DNA from 3 places in the Tepidibacter aestuarii genome. Region 2 is predicted to be linked to each of the others. Evidence: a T-box and tRNA genes for the amino acid it is inferred to sense, from the RefSeq annotation. Region 2 holds a T-box; the other regions hold tRNA genes.
The links. The T-box of region 2 lies ahead of asnS (asparagine--tRNA ligase). A T-box ahead of a tRNA ligase gene usually reads a tRNA of that ligase, here a tRNA-Asn.

Region 1 (5,210 bases), 920 kb from region 2:
ATGTATTCATCTAAGGATACCTAGACATTACTCTAGGTGGGTTTCCCCATTCGGAAATCTCCGGATCAAAGATTGCTTGCATCTCCCCGAAGCTTATCGCAGCTTACCACGTCCTTCATCGGCTCTTGGTGCCAAGGCATCCGCCCTACGCCCTTAATAACTTAACCTAAATTTATTTAAATCTGTTCAATTTTCAAAGTACTAAGTAGTATATAAAATACTAAATGGTGGAGACGAGGAGAGTCGAACTCCTGACCCCTTGCTTGCAAGGCAAGTGCTCTCCCAACTGAGCTACGCCCCCATATTGTATTTTTAAGAGTTTTAATAAACTCTCAAAATTAAACAGTAGGTTATTTCTCCTTAGAAAGGAGGTGATCCAGCCGCACCTTCCGATACGGCTACCTTGTTACGACTTCACCCCAGTCATTGATTTCACCTTCGGCAGATTCCTCCTTACGGTTGGATATCTGACTTCGGGCGCCCCCAACTTCCGTGGTGTGACGGGCGGTGTGTACAAGACCCGGGAACGCATTCACCGCGACATTCTGATTCGCGATTACTAGTAACTCCAGCTTCATGCAGGCGAGTTTCAGCCTGCAATCCGAACTGAGACTAGCTTTAAGAGATTAGCTTGACCTCGCGGTTTCGCAACTCTCTGTACTAGCCATTGTAGCACGTGTGTAGCCCTAAGCATAAGGGGCATGATGATTTGACGTCATCCCCACCTTCCTCCGAGTTATCCTCGGCAGTCTCTCTAGAGTGCCCATCCAAAATGCTGGCAACTAAAGATAAGGGTTGCGCTCGTTGCGGGACTTAACCCAACATCTCACGACACGAGCTGACGACAACCATGCACCACCTGTCACCTCAGTCCCCGAAGGGAAAGCTTCGATTAAGAAGCGGTCTGAGGGATGTCAAGCTTAGGTAAGGTTCTTCGCGTTGCTTCGAATTAAACCACATGCTCCGCTACTTGTGCGGGTCCCCGTCAATTCCTTTGAGTTTCACTCTTGCGAGCGTACTCCCCAGGCGGAGTGCTTAATGCGTTAGCTGCGGCACCGAGGGGGGTAACCCCCGACACCTAGCACTCATCGTTTACGGCGTGGACTACCAGGGTATCTAATCCTGTTCGCTCCCCACGCTTTCGTGCCTCAGCGTCAGTTACAGTCCAGAGAGCCGCCTTCGCAACTGGTATTCCTCCTAATATCTACGCATTTCACCGCTACACTAGGAATTCTACTCTCCTCTCCTGCACTCAAGCCCTGCAGTTTCAAAAGCTTACTACGGTTGAGCCGTAGCCTTTCACTTCTGACTTACAAGGCCGCCTACGCACCCTTTACGCCCAGTAATTCCGGATAACGCTTGCCCCCTACGTATTACCGCGGCTGCTGGCACGTAGTTAGCCGGGGCTTCCTCCTAAGGTACCGTCATTATCTTCCCTTAGGACAGAGCTTTACGACCCGAAGGCCTTCATCGCTCACGCGGCGTTGCTGCATCAGGGTTTCCCCCATTGTGCAATATTCCCCACTGCTGCCTCCCGTAGGAGTCTGGACCGTGTCTCAGTTCCAGTGTGGCCGATCACCCTCTCAGGTCGGCTACCCATCGTCGCCTTGGTAAGCTTTTACCTCACCAACTAGCTAATGGGACGCGGGTCCATCCTATACCGCTAACGCTTTGACATTTCTAAGATGCCTTAAAAATGTGTTATCTCGTATTAGCATATCTTTCGATATGTTATCCGTGTGTATAGGGCAGGTTACCCACGCGTTACTCACCCGTCCGCCGCTAAGATTAAAAAGCAAGCTTTTTAATCTCCGCTCGACTTGCATGTGTTAGGCACGCCGCCAGCGTTCATCCTGAGCCAGGATCAAACTCTTAAATAAAAGTTTGTCAGTACTCAGTAAACTGACTTTATGTGTTGTTTCCGAAAATCACTGTTGTGATTTATTTATAACCTACTGTTTAATTTTCAAAGTTCATTTTGTGTTTCTTGTTTGCCTCGTTTTCGAGGACATGTAATAATATATCATCTTTCGACATATTCGTCAATACTTTTTTAAAAGTTTTTTTATAATGAGTAAGAATTTGTATTCCTATTTGAATTGCATATAAGTATAATTTCCGTTACGAATTTCAAAAAAATCTCTATATATAATCTTTCAAAGAAAGGCTTTTTTATCATTCACTCGAAATATACTATTAAACTCATCAATCATAATTAAAACTTTATAAAAAAAGATTACGTGGCTACGTCCTACTCTCCCAGGGGGCTGCCCCCCAAGTACCATCGGCGCTAAGGAGCTTAACTTCTGTGTTCGGAATGGGAACAGGTGTATCCTCCTTGCTATAATAACCACATAATCTTTTTAATTTTGGTGCCCAGAGGCGGAATCGAACCACCGACACGGGGATTTTCAGTCCCCTGCTCTACCGACTGAGCTATCTGGGCAAAAAAAAGTGGTGGGCCTTCAGGGACTCGAACCCCAGACCTACCGGTTATGAGCCGGGCGCTCTAACCAACTGAGCTAAAGGCCCACTTTTTTTGGTGGAGGGGACTGGATTCGAACCAGTGAAAGCGATGCTAACAGATTTACAGTCTGCCCCCTTTGGCCAACTCGGGAACCCCTCCATATTTTGGAGCTAGTGATAGGAATCGAACCTACAACCTGCTGATTACAAGTCAGCTGCTCTACCGTTGAGCCACACTAGCGTATATTATTTATTTTAAAAGTATTTTTTTGGCGACCTGGAAGGGACTCGAACCCTCGACCTCCAGCGTGACAGGCTGGCATTCTAACCAACTGAACTACCAGGCCAAATAATTGGTGGGCTCAACAGGGCTCGAACCTGTGACCCCCTGCTTGTAAGGCAGGTGCTCTCCCAGCTGAGCTATGAGCCCAATTATTAATGGTGACCCCTAGGGGAATCGAACCCCTGTTACCGCCGTGAAAGGGCGGTGTCTTAACCGCTTGACCAAGGGGCCATACTGGTTGCGGGAGCAGGACTTGAACCTACGACCTTCGGGTTATGAGCCCGACGAGCTGCCAACTGCTCCATCCCGCGTTATTGTGGTGCCGAGGACCGGAATCGAACCGGTACGATCTGTAAGGACCGCAGGATTTTAAGTCCTGTGCGTCTGCCAGTTCCGCCACCTCGGCATTTTTTTTGGCTCCAAGGGTGGGGCTCGAACCCACAGCCTATCGGTTAACAGCCGATTGCTCCACCATTGAGCTACCTTGGAACATACGTGGCTACGTCTTACTCTCCCAGGGGGCTGCCCCCCAAGTACCATCAGCGCTAAAGAGCTTAACTTCTGTGTTCGGAATGGGAACAGGTGTATCCTCTTTGCTATAATAACCACATATTGGAGCGGGTGAAGGGAGTCGAACCCTCGCAGCCGGCTTGGAAGGCCGGAACTCTACCACTGAGCTACACCCGCATATTAAGTATTAAGATTAATACTTTCAAAATTGACCAGATTTAAAATTTGGTTAAGTCCTCGATCTATTAGTATTCATCAGCTGAACTCATTACTGAGCTTACACCTTGAACCTATCAACCAGGTAGTCTTCCTGGGATCTTACTCATAAAGATGGGAAATCTTATCTTGAGGTTGGCTTCGCGCTTAGATGCTTTCAGCGCTTATCCATTCCATACATAGCTACCCAGCTATGCCACTGGCGTGACAACTGGTGCACCAGAGGTATGTCCATCCCGGTCCTCTCGTACTAAGGACAGCTCCTCTCAAATTTCCTACGCCTGCGACGGATAGGGACCGAACTGTCTCACGACGTTCTGAACCCAGCTCGCGTACCACTTTAATGGGCGAACAGCCCAACCCTTGGGACCTACTACAGCCCCAGGATGTGATGAGCCGACATCGAGGTGCCAAACCTCCCCGTCGATGTGGACTCTTGGGGGAGATAAGCCTGTTATCCCCAGGGTAGCTTTTATCCGTTGAGCGATGGCCCTTCCACGCGGAACCACCGGATCACTAAGCCCGACTTTCGTCCTTGCTCGACCTGTATGTCTTGCAATCAAGCTCCCTTTTGCCTTTGCACTCTTCGCACGATTTCCGACCGTGCTGAGGGAACCTTTGGGCGCCTCCGTTACATTTTGGGAGGCGACCGCCCCAGTCAAACTGTCCACCTGACAGTGTCCCAAGACCAGATTCATGGTCTATGGTTAGAATCTCAATATTACAAGGGTGGTATCCCAAGGATGACTCCACGAAAACTGGCGTTCTCGTATCTCAGTCTCCCACCTATCCTGTACATGTAATATCGAAATCCAATGCCAGGCTACAGTAAAGCTCCATGGGGTCTTTCCGTCCTGTCGCAGGTATCCGGCATCTTCACCGGAATTACAATTTCACCGAGTCTTTTGTTGAGACAGTGCCCAAATCGTTACGCCTTTCGTGCGGGTCGGAACTTACCCGACAAGGAATTTCGCTACCTTAGGACCGTTATAGTTACGGCCGCCGTTTACTGGGGCTTAAGTTCAATGCTTCGACTAATGTCTAACACATCCCCTTAACCTTCCAGCACCGGGCAGGCGTCAGCTCCTATACATCGTCTTTCGACTTAGCAGAAACCTATGTTTTTGGTAAACAGTCGCTTGGGCCTATTCTCTGCGGCCTCTTCGGGCATACACCCTAATGAGGCACCCCTTATCCCTAAGTTACGGGGTCATTTTGCCGAGTTCCTTAACAAAAGTTCTCTCGCTAGCCTTAGAATTCTCTTCTCACCCACCTGTGTCGGTTTGCGGTACGGGTACCTTTAATCTCAGTAGAGGCTTTTCTTGGCAGCATGAAATCGACTACTTCGCTACTTAAATTTCGCTCCCCATCACACCTCAGGATTGCACCGACGGATTTGCCTATCAATGCTCCCTTAATGCTTGGACCTACATATCCAATAGTAGGATAGCCTATCCTTCTGCGTCACCCCATTCTTCAAACGATTATCGGTAGTACAGGAATCTCAACCTGTTGTCCATCACCTACGCCTTTCGGCCTCGGCTTAGGTCCCGACTAACCCTGAGCGGACGAACCTTCCTCAGGAAACCTTGGGTTTTCGGCCCGTAGGATTCTCACCTACGTCTCGCTACTCATGCCAACATTCTCTCTTCACTGCAGTCCACTAGTCCTTCCGGTCTAGCTTCAACCCGCAGTGAATGCTCCCCTACCCATTGACAAAGTCAATGCCGTAGCT
Region 2 (5,210 bases):
AGCTAAGTATGTAAAACAAGGAATATTAAGTAAAAAGCTTAGATAATTTATATAAATCCATCGTCTTTCTAAAGATAGCTTTAAAACCAATAAATTTAAAACTGATAAATATCCCATAGCTATATATATTTGACCACCCGCTATTCCTTCAATAAATACATAAGTAAAAAATGGTAAATACCCTCCTACAAGAGATATTCCGCATATTGTCATAGATTTATATCTTTGAGATAGTAATAAAGATGCCATAGTTACTAAAATAGATAAACCTACACTTATCGGCATACTAATTATGTTTAAAATAAAGTAACTACTAAAAACAGAAAAGTATAATGCTCCTATTCCTCCACCACTTAATCCAAGAGCAAATAAGTTTTTTTCTTTTCTATTTAACCACTCTCCTGCCCCTAGAAGTGCTCCCCCTAACAAAAAGCTGGAGATCCCCTTCATGTATTCATTAAACCATGTCGAATAAGTATATCTTGTTGCAGTAGCAATTCCAAATAAAAGTAAAATTATACCCGCTTTATTTATCCAGTTAAGTCCTATCTTAACTTCTATATCGTTATACTTTTTCTTTTTCTCAATAACTTCTTCACTAATACCTTCACTTTTTAGTTCATTATACTCTCTTTTTATTTCACCAATAATATCTTCTTTTTCTTTTTTAAGTTGCTCTTTTTTTATTTTAATTTTTTCATTTAACTCTCTTTCTAATTTTTCTATATCAGAAAAGATCTCTTTTTTTTCGACTCCCAATTCTAGTTGAGCAATTCTTTTTATTTTGCTAAGTCTATCTTTTGCAGAAATCTCTAACAATTCTAATTTATTAATTTTTTTATTTGTTTCATTATTAAAATACATGTCTATTTTTTTCTTAGATGCATTTAAAATAGATATTTTTTCATTGATAATTTGCTCTTTCAGTGAAATTTTCAAATTCATATTTTCATTTAATAGTTTTCTCTTCTCTTCCTTTAGTTTTTGAGTATCTTTTCTATAATTATCAACTTCTTTTTTAAGTTCAATACTTTCACTTAGTGCATTATCAGAATTTAAATCTCTTATAAGTTCTTCATACTGATTTATAATGTCTTTTTGTTTTTTTAAAAGGTCCTTAGCCTTATTTTTAAGTTCCATAACACTCCTCCAATTTATCCTAAATCTAAAATTTCTAATACTTCATCTTCCAAGAACTTAATAGCTTCGCGATTAGTTAAACTAGAAACCAAACTATATAACAACCTAATTCCAGTTATATTTTACCATATAATTCAAATTATTATATAGTTAAATTATAAATCTGTTCATATTACTATTTAAATTTAAAAATTCGTCTAGTTGCTACGCACTGACTCGTGTCGCCAATTATGACTATATACTCTGTTGCTTAAAATAGTTGCAAGTGTAGTTCTTCCATCAATATTACTACCCATAGAGCTAAAATTTTACAATCCCTTAGTATAAAAAAAAGTAGATATTAACTTAAGTTAATATCTACTTTAATTATTAATTAAAATTCTGCACTTTTTGGTGTTCTTGGGAAAGGTATAACGTCTCTTATATTACCCATACCAGTTAAATACATTATAGCTCTTTCAAATCCAAGTCCATATCCAGCATGCTTTGTTCCACCGAATTTTCTAAGTTCTAAATACCACCAATAATCTTCTTCGTTAAGATTCATCTCTTTCATTCTAGACTCTAGTATATCAAGTCTCTCTTCTCTTTGACTTCCTCCTATTATCTCTCCTACACCAGGAACTAATAAGTCAGCTGCTGCAACAGTCTTATTGTCATCATTAAGTCTCATATAGAAAGATTTGATATCTTTTGGATAATCAGTAACAAATAGAGGCTTCTTGTATACTTCATCAGTTAAATATCTTTCATGCTCTGTTTGAAGATCGCATCCCCATTCTACAGGATAATCAAATTCTTTACCTGAATTTTTAAGAATTTCCACTGCCTCTGTATATGTTATTCTACCAAAATCAGAATTAACCACATTGTTTAATCTATCAAGTAACTCTTTGTCTATAAATTTATTGAAAAATTCCATTTCTTCAGGAGCATTTTCCATAACATAATTAATTAAGTATTTCATCATATCTTCTGCTAAGTTCATATAATCATTAAGATCTGCAAATGCAATCTCAGGCTCAATCATCCAAAACTCTGATGCATGTCTAGATGTATTAGAATTTTCTGCTCTAAACGTTGGTCCAAAAGTATAAATATTTCTAAATGCTAATGCATAAGCTTCTGCTTCTAATTGTCCACTCACTGTTAAATTAGTCTCTTTTCCAAAGAAATCTTTAGAATAATCAACATTCCCATCTTCATCAATAGCTGGATTTTTCATATCTAAAGTAGTTATTCTAAACATTTCTCCAGCACCTTCGCAGTCACTACCTGTTATTACAGGAGTATGCGTATATACAAATCCTTGTTCTTGGAAAAATTTATGTATAGCATAAGCAGCTATAGAACGAACTCTAAATACTGCTGAAAATGTATTACTACGAGGTCTTAAGTGTGCTATAGTTCTTAAGTATTCAAGAGTATGTCTTTTCTTTTGTAGAGGATACTCGTTTGAAGACTCTCCCTCAACAATTATTTTAGTAGCCTTTATTTCGAAAGGTTGTTTTGATCCAGGCGTTAATGCTAACTTACCTTCAACAATTATAGACGTACTAATAGATAATTTACTTATTTCTTTAAAGTTTTCTAAGTTTTCTTCAAATACAACTTGGATATTTTTAAAGAAGCTACCATCATTTATTTCTATAAATCCAAATGCCTTTGAAGATCTTAGTGTTCTTATCCATCCTGATATTTGTATAGTTTGATCAGAATACTTTTGTGTTTCTCTGTAAATTTCTTTTACCAGTATGTTTTTCATACTATTATACCTCCTTATATATTTTTATTTACCCGAAAGCTAAAAATTCTATGCCAATCCTCTTAAAGTTTGAGATAAGAATTTAATCACTTCTGGATTGATTCTTATGCAAGTTAAAACCGATATACTTTCTTTACAAATAAAAAAAAAGTCTTTCATCCCTATAAAGGGACGAAAAACTTATTATTCGCGGTACCACCCTAATTGCCATAATATGGCCACTTAATGTTAAATACAAAGATTTACTTTATATTTTTCATTTGATAACGGTATGAATCCGTCTAAGCCTACTGCCTATTAGATTTCGGTTAGAAACTCCAAGCTGTTCTTCTCTATGACTTTTAATATTGGTCTTTCACCACCACCAACTCGCTTTAATCAAAATAATTCATAGATACTCTTCTCTTCATTGTTTTTAAATATTTTATTTTAATTAGTATTTACATTATATTACCTTTATTTTTTAATGTCAAACATAATTTAACATTAAAGTTTCATCCAAAAGCTAAAAGTTATAAGACTTCATCTGAGCTAAATTTTACTTTATCTATTTTTGATTTTCATCATCTACCCATTCTTTTGCTTCTTCAGTTGCCCTTTGACTTGGTATTGATACATTTGTTTCATCAAATACACTCTCAATATCTGCCCATGCTGCAGTTTCGTGACTTTCTGCTAAATTAGTAAATTTATTTCTTTTGTCTTTATTTTTCATGTCAATCACTCCTTTAATCATATTATTTACTAAATTTAAAAATTTATTATAATTATCTATGTATAATTTATTCTCTAGTTTATTTTTGCTTGTTTTCATGATAAAATATTTTAGATTAGATTTTTATTTTAATAAACTTGTTTTTTTAGGTTGTATTTATAATTATCTATAATATAAATTAATAATGGTAATTATATAATAGTAATTTTAAATTATATAATCATTATTAAATCATATAACTCAAGAAAATATAATTGTAGGAGGATTTATTATGAAAAAAGAGTTCAAGCAAGAAATAAAAAAGAAAGTAGACTTAAAAAACATGAATCAAGCCGAAAAAGACTTATCTACTATGTTCGGTAAGATGATATTAAAAAAATCGATTATACCTATTATTTTAATATTGGTATCATTCTTTGGAACAAAGTCATTTATTCCTAATATTTGGGTAAGATTTGGAATTACGTTAGCTATTACAGCTGGATCTTTCTATTATTTAAAATTGTACAGAGATAAACTTCAACAATTAAAATACTACGAAGGAAAAGTTATATACTTCCAAAAGAAAGAAAATCACTATGAACTTTTACTTAAAAACGGAAAATTGCCTATTAAATTAAATGTTAAAAAAGGTTTAAATGAAAATAATGTTAGAAAAAATCAAATCTTACGTTTATATTACAATGAACCTGAAAAAGTTGCTATTATAGTTAAATAGTTTTTAATAAAACAGAGTCTTTTAATTTAGATTCTGTTTTTTTGTTTATATTAAAATTACAATTTTTGATATTATCCAATTTAATTAATTCTATATAGATTTTTTTAATAAAAAAGTGTAAAATATCATTGTATACAATATACTATACAATTGAAAGAGGTGTTTTATTTGAAATTATTTAGACAACTAGGTATAATTTTATTTATATGTCTTTTAGGAGAGGTCATTTCTAATTTTCTAGCGTTTCCATTGCCAGGTAGTATAATCGGTATGATATTGTTGTTTATAGCTCTTAGTACAGGAATAATAGAGCTTTATATGATAGCAGATATAAGTAAGTTCTTATTAAACAATCTAGCTTTCTTTTTTATACCAGCAGGAGTAGGTTTAATATCGTCTCTTGATATATTAAAAGGTCAATGGTTTATATTATTTTTCATATCTATTATTTCTACTATATTAGTTATATTGACAACTGGAACTACAATTCAAATATTAAAAAGAAGGAGAGATTAATATGAGTTTTGTTGATAATCCTATATTCGGTATACTTATAACTATAATAGCTTTTGAAATTAGTGTTTTTATAAATAAAAAAACAAAACTTCCAATTTTAAATCCTGTATTTATAAGTATGATAATTATAATTTCATTTCTTTTAGTTTTAAATATTGATTTTGATTCATATAATAAAGGAGGTAGCTATATTACTTTTTTCTTAACTCCAGCTACAGTAATACTAGCAGTTCCATTGTATAAGCAATTTGATCTTTTAAAAAAGAATTTACTTCCTATTTTAATAGGAGTATTTATAGGTTGTTTAACATCTATATCGAGCATAATATTTTTAAGTAAATATTTAAATGTAAATA
Region 3 (5,210 bases), 1.3 Mb from region 2:
GCTGAAACTCGCCTGCATGAAGCTGGAGTTACTAGTAATCGCGAATCAGAATGTCGCGGTGAATGCGTTCCCGGGTCTTGTACACACCGCCCGTCACACCACGGAAGTTGGGGGCGCCCGAAGTCAGATATCCAACCGTAAGGAGGAATCTGCCGAAGGTGAAATCAATGACTGGGGTGAAGTCGTAACAAGGTAGCCGTATCGGAAGGTGCGGCTGGATCACCTCCTTTCTAAGGAGAAATAACCTACTGTTTAATTTTGAGAGTTTATAAAAAACTCTTGACGAATTTTAATAAATTTGTTATTATATATTTCGTCAAAAAAATACAATATGGGGGCGTAGCTCAGTTGGGAGAGCACTTGCCTTGCAAGCAAGGGGTCAGGAGTTCGACTCTCCTCGTCTCCACCATTTAGTATTTTATATACTATATTAGTACTTTGAAAATTGAACAGATTTAAATAAATTTAGGTTAAGTTATTAAGGGCGTAGGGCGGATGCCTTGGCACCAAGAGCCGATGAAGGACGTGGTAAGCTGCGATAAGCTTCGGGGAGATGCAAGCAATCTTTGATCCGGAGATTTCCGAATGGGGAAACCCACCTAGAGTAATGTCTAGGTATCCTTAGATGAATACATAGTCTAAGGAGGGGAACCGAGGGAACTGAAACATCTAAGTACCTCGAGGAAGAGAAAGAAAAATCGATTCCCTAAGTAGCGGCGAGCGAAAGGGGAAGAGCCCAAACCTATGAAGTTTTCTTCATAGGGGTTGCGGATATGCTCACAAGAAAGAGGTATTGTAGTCGAAGAGGTTTGGAAAGACCCACCATAGAAGGTAATAGTCCTGTAGATTAAACAAGAAGACTTTCGAGCATACTCCAGAGTACCACGGGACACGTGAAACCCTGTGGGAAGCTGGGGGGACCACCCCCCAAGGCTAAATACTTCTTGGTGACCGATAGCGTATAGTACCGTGAGGGAAAGGTGAAAAGAACCCCGGAAGGGGAGTGAAATAGAACCTGAAACCCTATGCCTACAAGCTGTGGGAGCACATTTTTAGTGTGACCGCGTACTTTTTGTAGAACGGGCCAACGAGTTACGATAAGTAGCAAGGTTAAGGACTTAGGGTCTGGAGCCGTAGCGAAAGCGAGTCTTAACTGGGCGATTCAGTTACTTGTCGTAGACCCGAAACCGAGCGACCTACCCATGGCCAGGATGAAGCGAAAGTAAAATTTCGTGGAGGTCCGAACCCACGCACGTTGAAAAGTGCGGGGATGAGCTGTGGGTAGAGGTGAAATTCCAATCGAGCTCGGAGATAGCTGGTTCTCCCCGAAATAGCTTTAGGGCTAGCCTCAAGCTTAGAGATGAGGAGGTAGAGCACTGAATGTCCTAGGGGCCCTGTGGGTTACCGAAGACTATCAAACTCCGAATGCCTTTATCTTTTGCTTGGGAGTCAGACTGTGGGTGATAAGATTCATAGTCGAGAGGGAAACAGCCCAGACCGTCAGCTAAGGTCCCTAAATGTAAGTTAAGTGGTAAAGGATGTGGGATTGCACAGACAACCAGGATGTTGGCTTAGAAGCAGCCATTCATTCAAAGAGTGCGTAATAGCTCACTGGTCGAGTGATCCTGCGCCGAAAATTATCGGGGCTAAAACTTACTACCGAAGCTACGGCATTGACTTTGTCAATGGGTAGGGGAGCATTCACTGCGGGTTGAAGCTAGACCGGAAGGACTAGTGGACTGCAGTGAAGAGAGAATGTTGGCATGAGTAGCGAGACGTAGGTGAGAATCCTACGGGCCGAAAACCCAAGGTTTCCTGAGGAAGGTTCGTCCGCTCAGGGTTAGTCGGGACCTAAGCCGAGGCCGAAAGGCGTAGGTGATGGACAACAGGTTGAGATTCCTGTACTACCGATAATCGTTTGAAGAATGGGGTGACGCAGAAGGATAGGCTATCCTACTATTGGATATGTAGGTCCAAGCATTAAGGGAGCATTGATAGGCAAATCCGTCGGTGCAATCCTGAGGTGTGATGGGGAGCGAAATTTAAGTAGCGAAGTAGTCGATTTCATGCTGCCAAGAAAAGCCTCTACTGAGATTAAAGGTACCCGTACCGCAAACCGACACAGGTGGGTGAGAAGAGAATTCTAAGGCTAGCGAGAGAACTTTTGTTAAGGAACTCGGCAAAATGACCCCGTAACTTAGGGATAAGGGGTGCCTCATTAGGGTGTATGCCCGAAGAGGCCGCAGAGAATAGGCCCAAGCGACTGTTTACCAAAAACATAGGTTTCTGCTAAGTCGAAAGACGATGTATAGGAGCTGACGCCTGCCCGGTGCTGGAAGGTTAAGGGGATGTGTTAGACATTAGTCGAAGCATTGAACTTAAGCCCCAGTAAACGGCGGCCGTAACTATAACGGTCCTAAGGTAGCGAAATTCCTTGTCGGGTAAGTTCCGACCCGCACGAAAGGCGTAACGATTTGGGCACTGTCTCAACAAAAGACTCGGTGAAATTGTAATTCCGGTGAAGATGCCGGATACCTGCGACAGGACGGAAAGACCCCATGGAGCTTTACTGTAGCCTGGCATTGGATTTCGATATTACATGTACAGGATAGGTGGGAGACTGAGATACGAGAACGCCAGTTTTCGTGGAGTCATCCTTGGGATACCACCCTTGTAATATTGAGATTCTAACCATAGACCATGAATCTGGTCTTGGGACACTGTCAGGTGGACAGTTTGACTGGGGCGGTCGCCTCCCAAAATGTAACGGAGGCGCCCAAAGGTTCCCTCAGCACGGTCGGAAATCGTGCGAAGAGTGCAAAGGCAAAAGGGAGCTTGATTGCAAGACATACAGGTCGAGCAAGGACGAAAGTCGGGCTTAGTGATCCGGTGGTTCCGCGTGGAAGGGCCATCGCTCAACGGATAAAAGCTACCCTGGGGATAACAGGCTTATCTCCCCCAAGAGTCCACATCGACGGGGAGGTTTGGCACCTCGATGTCGGCTCATCACATCCTGGGGCTGTAGTAGGTCCCAAGGGTTGGGCTGTTCGCCCATTAAAGTGGTACGCGAGCTGGGTTCAGAACGTCGTGAGACAGTTCGGTCCCTATCCGTCGCAGGCGTAGGAAATTTGAGAGGAGCTGTCCTTAGTACGAGAGGACCGGGATGGACATACCTCTGGTGCACCAGTTGTCACGCCAGTGGCATAGCTGGGTAGCTATGTATGGAATGGATAAGCGCTGAAAGCATCTAAGCGCGAAGCCAACCTCAAGATAAGATTTCCCATCTTTATGAGTAAGATCCCAGGAAGACTACCTGGTTGATAGGTTCAAGGTGTAAGCTCAGTAATGAGTTCAGCTGATGAATACTAATAGATCGAGGACTTAACCAAATTTTAAATCTGGTCAATTTTGAAAGTATTAATCTTAATACTTAATATGCGGGTGTAGCTCAGTGGTAGAGTTCCGGCCTTCCAAGCCGGCTGCGAGGGTTCGACTCCCTTCACCCGCTCCAATATGTGGTTATTATAGCAAAGAGGATACACCTGTTCCCATTCCGAACACAGAAGTTAAGCTCTTTAGCGCTGATGGTACTTGGGGGGCAGCCCCCTGGGAGAGTAAGACGTAGCCACGTATGTTCCAAGGTAGCTCAATGGTGGAGCAATCGGCTGTTAACCGATAGGCTGTGGGTTCGAGCCCCACCCTTGGAGCCAAAAAAAATGCCGAGGTGGCGGAACTGGCAGACGCACAGGACTTAAAATCCTGCGGTCCTTACAGATCGTACCGGTTCGATTCCGGTCCTCGGCACCACAATAACGCGGGATGGAGCAGTTGGCAGCTCGTCGGGCTCATAACCCGAAGGTCGTAGGTTCAAGTCCTGCTCCCGCAACCAGTATGGCCCCTTGGTCAAGCGGTTAAGACACCGCCCTTTCACGGCGGTAACAGGGGTTCGATTCCCCTAGGGGTCACCATTAATAATTGGGCTCATAGCTCAGCTGGGAGAGCACCTGCCTTACAAGCAGGGGGTCACAGGTTCGAGCCCTGTTGAGCCCACCAATTATTTGGCCTGGTAGTTCAGTTGGTTAGAATGCCAGCCTGTCACGCTGGAGGTCGAGGGTTCGAGTCCCTTCCAGGTCGCCAAATAATTAAATTGGGATATTTAAAAAAATAAAAAAGTGCTAGTGTGGCTCAACGGTAGAGCAGCTGACTTGTAATCAGCAGGTTGTAGGTTCGATTCCTATCACTAGCTCCAAAACATGGAGGGGTTCCCGAGTTGGCCAAAGGGGGCAGACTGTAAATCTGTTAGCATCGCTTTCACTGGTTCGAATCCAGTCCCCTCCACCATCAATAATGCGCGGGTGTGGCGGAATTGGCAGACGCACTAGACTTAGGATCTAGCGCTTTTAGCGTGGGGGTTCAAGTCCCTCCACCCGCACCATAAGCGGAAATGGCTCAGTGGTAGAGCATCGCCTTGCCAAGGCGAGGGTCGCGAGTTCGAATCTCGTTTTCCGCTCCAAAATATGTGCCTGTAGCTCAGTTGGATAGAGCAGTGGCCTTCTAAGCCACGTGTCCGGGGTTCGAATCCCTGCAGGCACGCCATATACTGGGGATTCGCCAAGTCGGTAAGGCTCAGGATTTTGATTCCTGCATGCGTTGGTTCGAGTCCAGCATCCCCAGCCAATTTAATCTGACCCATTAGCTCAGTCGGTAGAGCACCTGACTTTTAATCAGGGTGTCCCGCGTTCGAGTCGCGGATGGGTCACCAAAGAAATGCGGAGGGGTGTCCGAGTGGCTTAAGGAGCTGGTCTTGAAAACCAGTGACTCCGAAAGGGGCCGTGGGTTCAAATCCCACCTCCTCCGCCAAATGCCCAGATAGCTCAGTCGGTAGAGCAGGGGACTGAAAATCCCCGTGTCGGTGGTTCGATTCCGCCTCTGGGCACCAATAAAATGTGGCGGCATAGCTCAGTTGGCTAGAGCGTTCGGTTCATACCCGAAAGGTCACTAGTTCGAATCTAGTTGCCGCTACCAAATAAAGTGGGCCTTTAGCTCAGTTGGTTAGAGCGCCCGGCTCATAACCGGTAGGTCTGGGGTTCGAGTCCCTGAAGGCCCACCACTTTATTTAATATATTATATCGAGGTGTAGCGCAGTTTGGTAGCGCACGTGGTTTGGGACCATGGGGCCGGGGGTTCGAGTCCCTCCACCTCGACCAATA

Region 1: it encodes a tRNA-Asn, which carries the amino acid that the T-box ahead of asnS (asparagine--tRNA ligase) is inferred to sense. The anticodon was not compared.
Region 3: it encodes a tRNA-Asn, which carries the amino acid that the T-box ahead of asnS (asparagine--tRNA ligase) is inferred to sense. The anticodon was not compared.

The regions. Positions count from the first base shown of each region.
Region 1 covers NZ_OW235315.1:3,097,932-3,103,141, forward strand. Annotated here, with positions in the region: rRNA gene M2214_RS15050 (23S ribosomal RNA) at 1-167, opposite strand, end outside; tRNA gene M2214_RS15055 (tRNA-Ala) at 226-301, opposite strand; rRNA gene M2214_RS15060 (16S ribosomal RNA) at 365-1,880, opposite strand; rRNA gene rrf (5S ribosomal RNA) at 2,239-2,355, opposite strand; tRNA gene M2214_RS15070 (tRNA-Phe) at 2,371-2,446, opposite strand; tRNA gene M2214_RS15075 (tRNA-Ile) at 2,456-2,532, opposite strand; tRNA gene M2214_RS15080 (tRNA-Tyr) at 2,541-2,626, opposite strand; tRNA gene M2214_RS15085 (tRNA-Thr) at 2,633-2,707, opposite strand; tRNA gene M2214_RS15090 (tRNA-Asp) at 2,737-2,813, opposite strand; tRNA gene M2214_RS15095 (tRNA-Val) at 2,821-2,896, opposite strand; tRNA gene M2214_RS15100 (tRNA-Glu) at 2,906-2,980, opposite strand; tRNA gene M2214_RS15105 (tRNA-Met) at 2,985-3,060, opposite strand; tRNA gene M2214_RS15110 (tRNA-Leu) at 3,067-3,155, opposite strand; tRNA gene M2214_RS15115 (tRNA-Asn) at 3,164-3,238, opposite strand; rRNA gene rrf (5S ribosomal RNA) at 3,243-3,359, opposite strand; tRNA gene M2214_RS15125 (tRNA-Gly) at 3,363-3,436, opposite strand; rRNA gene M2214_RS15130 (23S ribosomal RNA) at 3,485-5,210, opposite strand, start outside.
Region 2 covers NZ_OW235315.1:2,173,914-2,179,123, forward strand. Annotated here, with positions in the region: gene M2214_RS10745 (DUF2339 domain-containing protein) at 1-1,140, opposite strand, end outside; gene asnS (asparagine--tRNA ligase) at 1,514-2,905, opposite strand; T-box leader at 3,070-3,324, opposite strand; gene M2214_RS10755 (CDIF630_02480 family spore surface protein) at 3,453-3,620, opposite strand; gene M2214_RS10760 (hypothetical protein) at 3,892-4,338, shown strand; gene M2214_RS10765 (CidA/LrgA family protein) at 4,507-4,854, shown strand; gene M2214_RS10770 (LrgB family protein) at 4,856-5,210, shown strand, end outside.
Region 3 covers NZ_OW235315.1:3,459,743-3,464,952, reverse strand. Annotated here, with positions in the region: rRNA gene M2214_RS17100 (16S ribosomal RNA) at 1-230, shown strand, start outside; tRNA gene M2214_RS17095 (tRNA-Ala) at 334-409, shown strand; rRNA gene M2214_RS17090 (23S ribosomal RNA) at 469-3,389, shown strand; tRNA gene M2214_RS17085 (tRNA-Gly) at 3,438-3,511, shown strand; rRNA gene rrf (5S ribosomal RNA) at 3,515-3,631, shown strand; tRNA gene M2214_RS17075 (tRNA-Asn) at 3,636-3,710, shown strand; tRNA gene M2214_RS17070 (tRNA-Leu) at 3,719-3,807, shown strand; tRNA gene M2214_RS17065 (tRNA-Met) at 3,814-3,889, shown strand; tRNA gene M2214_RS17060 (tRNA-Glu) at 3,894-3,968, shown strand; tRNA gene M2214_RS17055 (tRNA-Val) at 3,978-4,053, shown strand; tRNA gene M2214_RS17050 (tRNA-Asp) at 4,061-4,137, shown strand; tRNA gene M2214_RS17045 (tRNA-Thr) at 4,175-4,249, shown strand; tRNA gene M2214_RS17040 (tRNA-Tyr) at 4,256-4,341, shown strand; tRNA gene M2214_RS17035 (tRNA-Leu) at 4,352-4,435, shown strand; tRNA gene M2214_RS17030 (tRNA-Gly) at 4,439-4,513, shown strand; tRNA gene M2214_RS17025 (tRNA-Arg) at 4,520-4,596, shown strand; tRNA gene M2214_RS17020 (tRNA-Gln) at 4,602-4,677, shown strand; tRNA gene M2214_RS17015 (tRNA-Lys) at 4,687-4,762, shown strand; tRNA gene M2214_RS17010 (tRNA-Ser) at 4,772-4,860, shown strand; tRNA gene M2214_RS17005 (tRNA-Phe) at 4,864-4,939, shown strand; tRNA gene M2214_RS17000 (tRNA-Met) at 4,949-5,025, shown strand; tRNA gene M2214_RS16995 (tRNA-Ile) at 5,034-5,110, shown strand; tRNA gene M2214_RS16990 (tRNA-Pro) at 5,131-5,207, shown strand.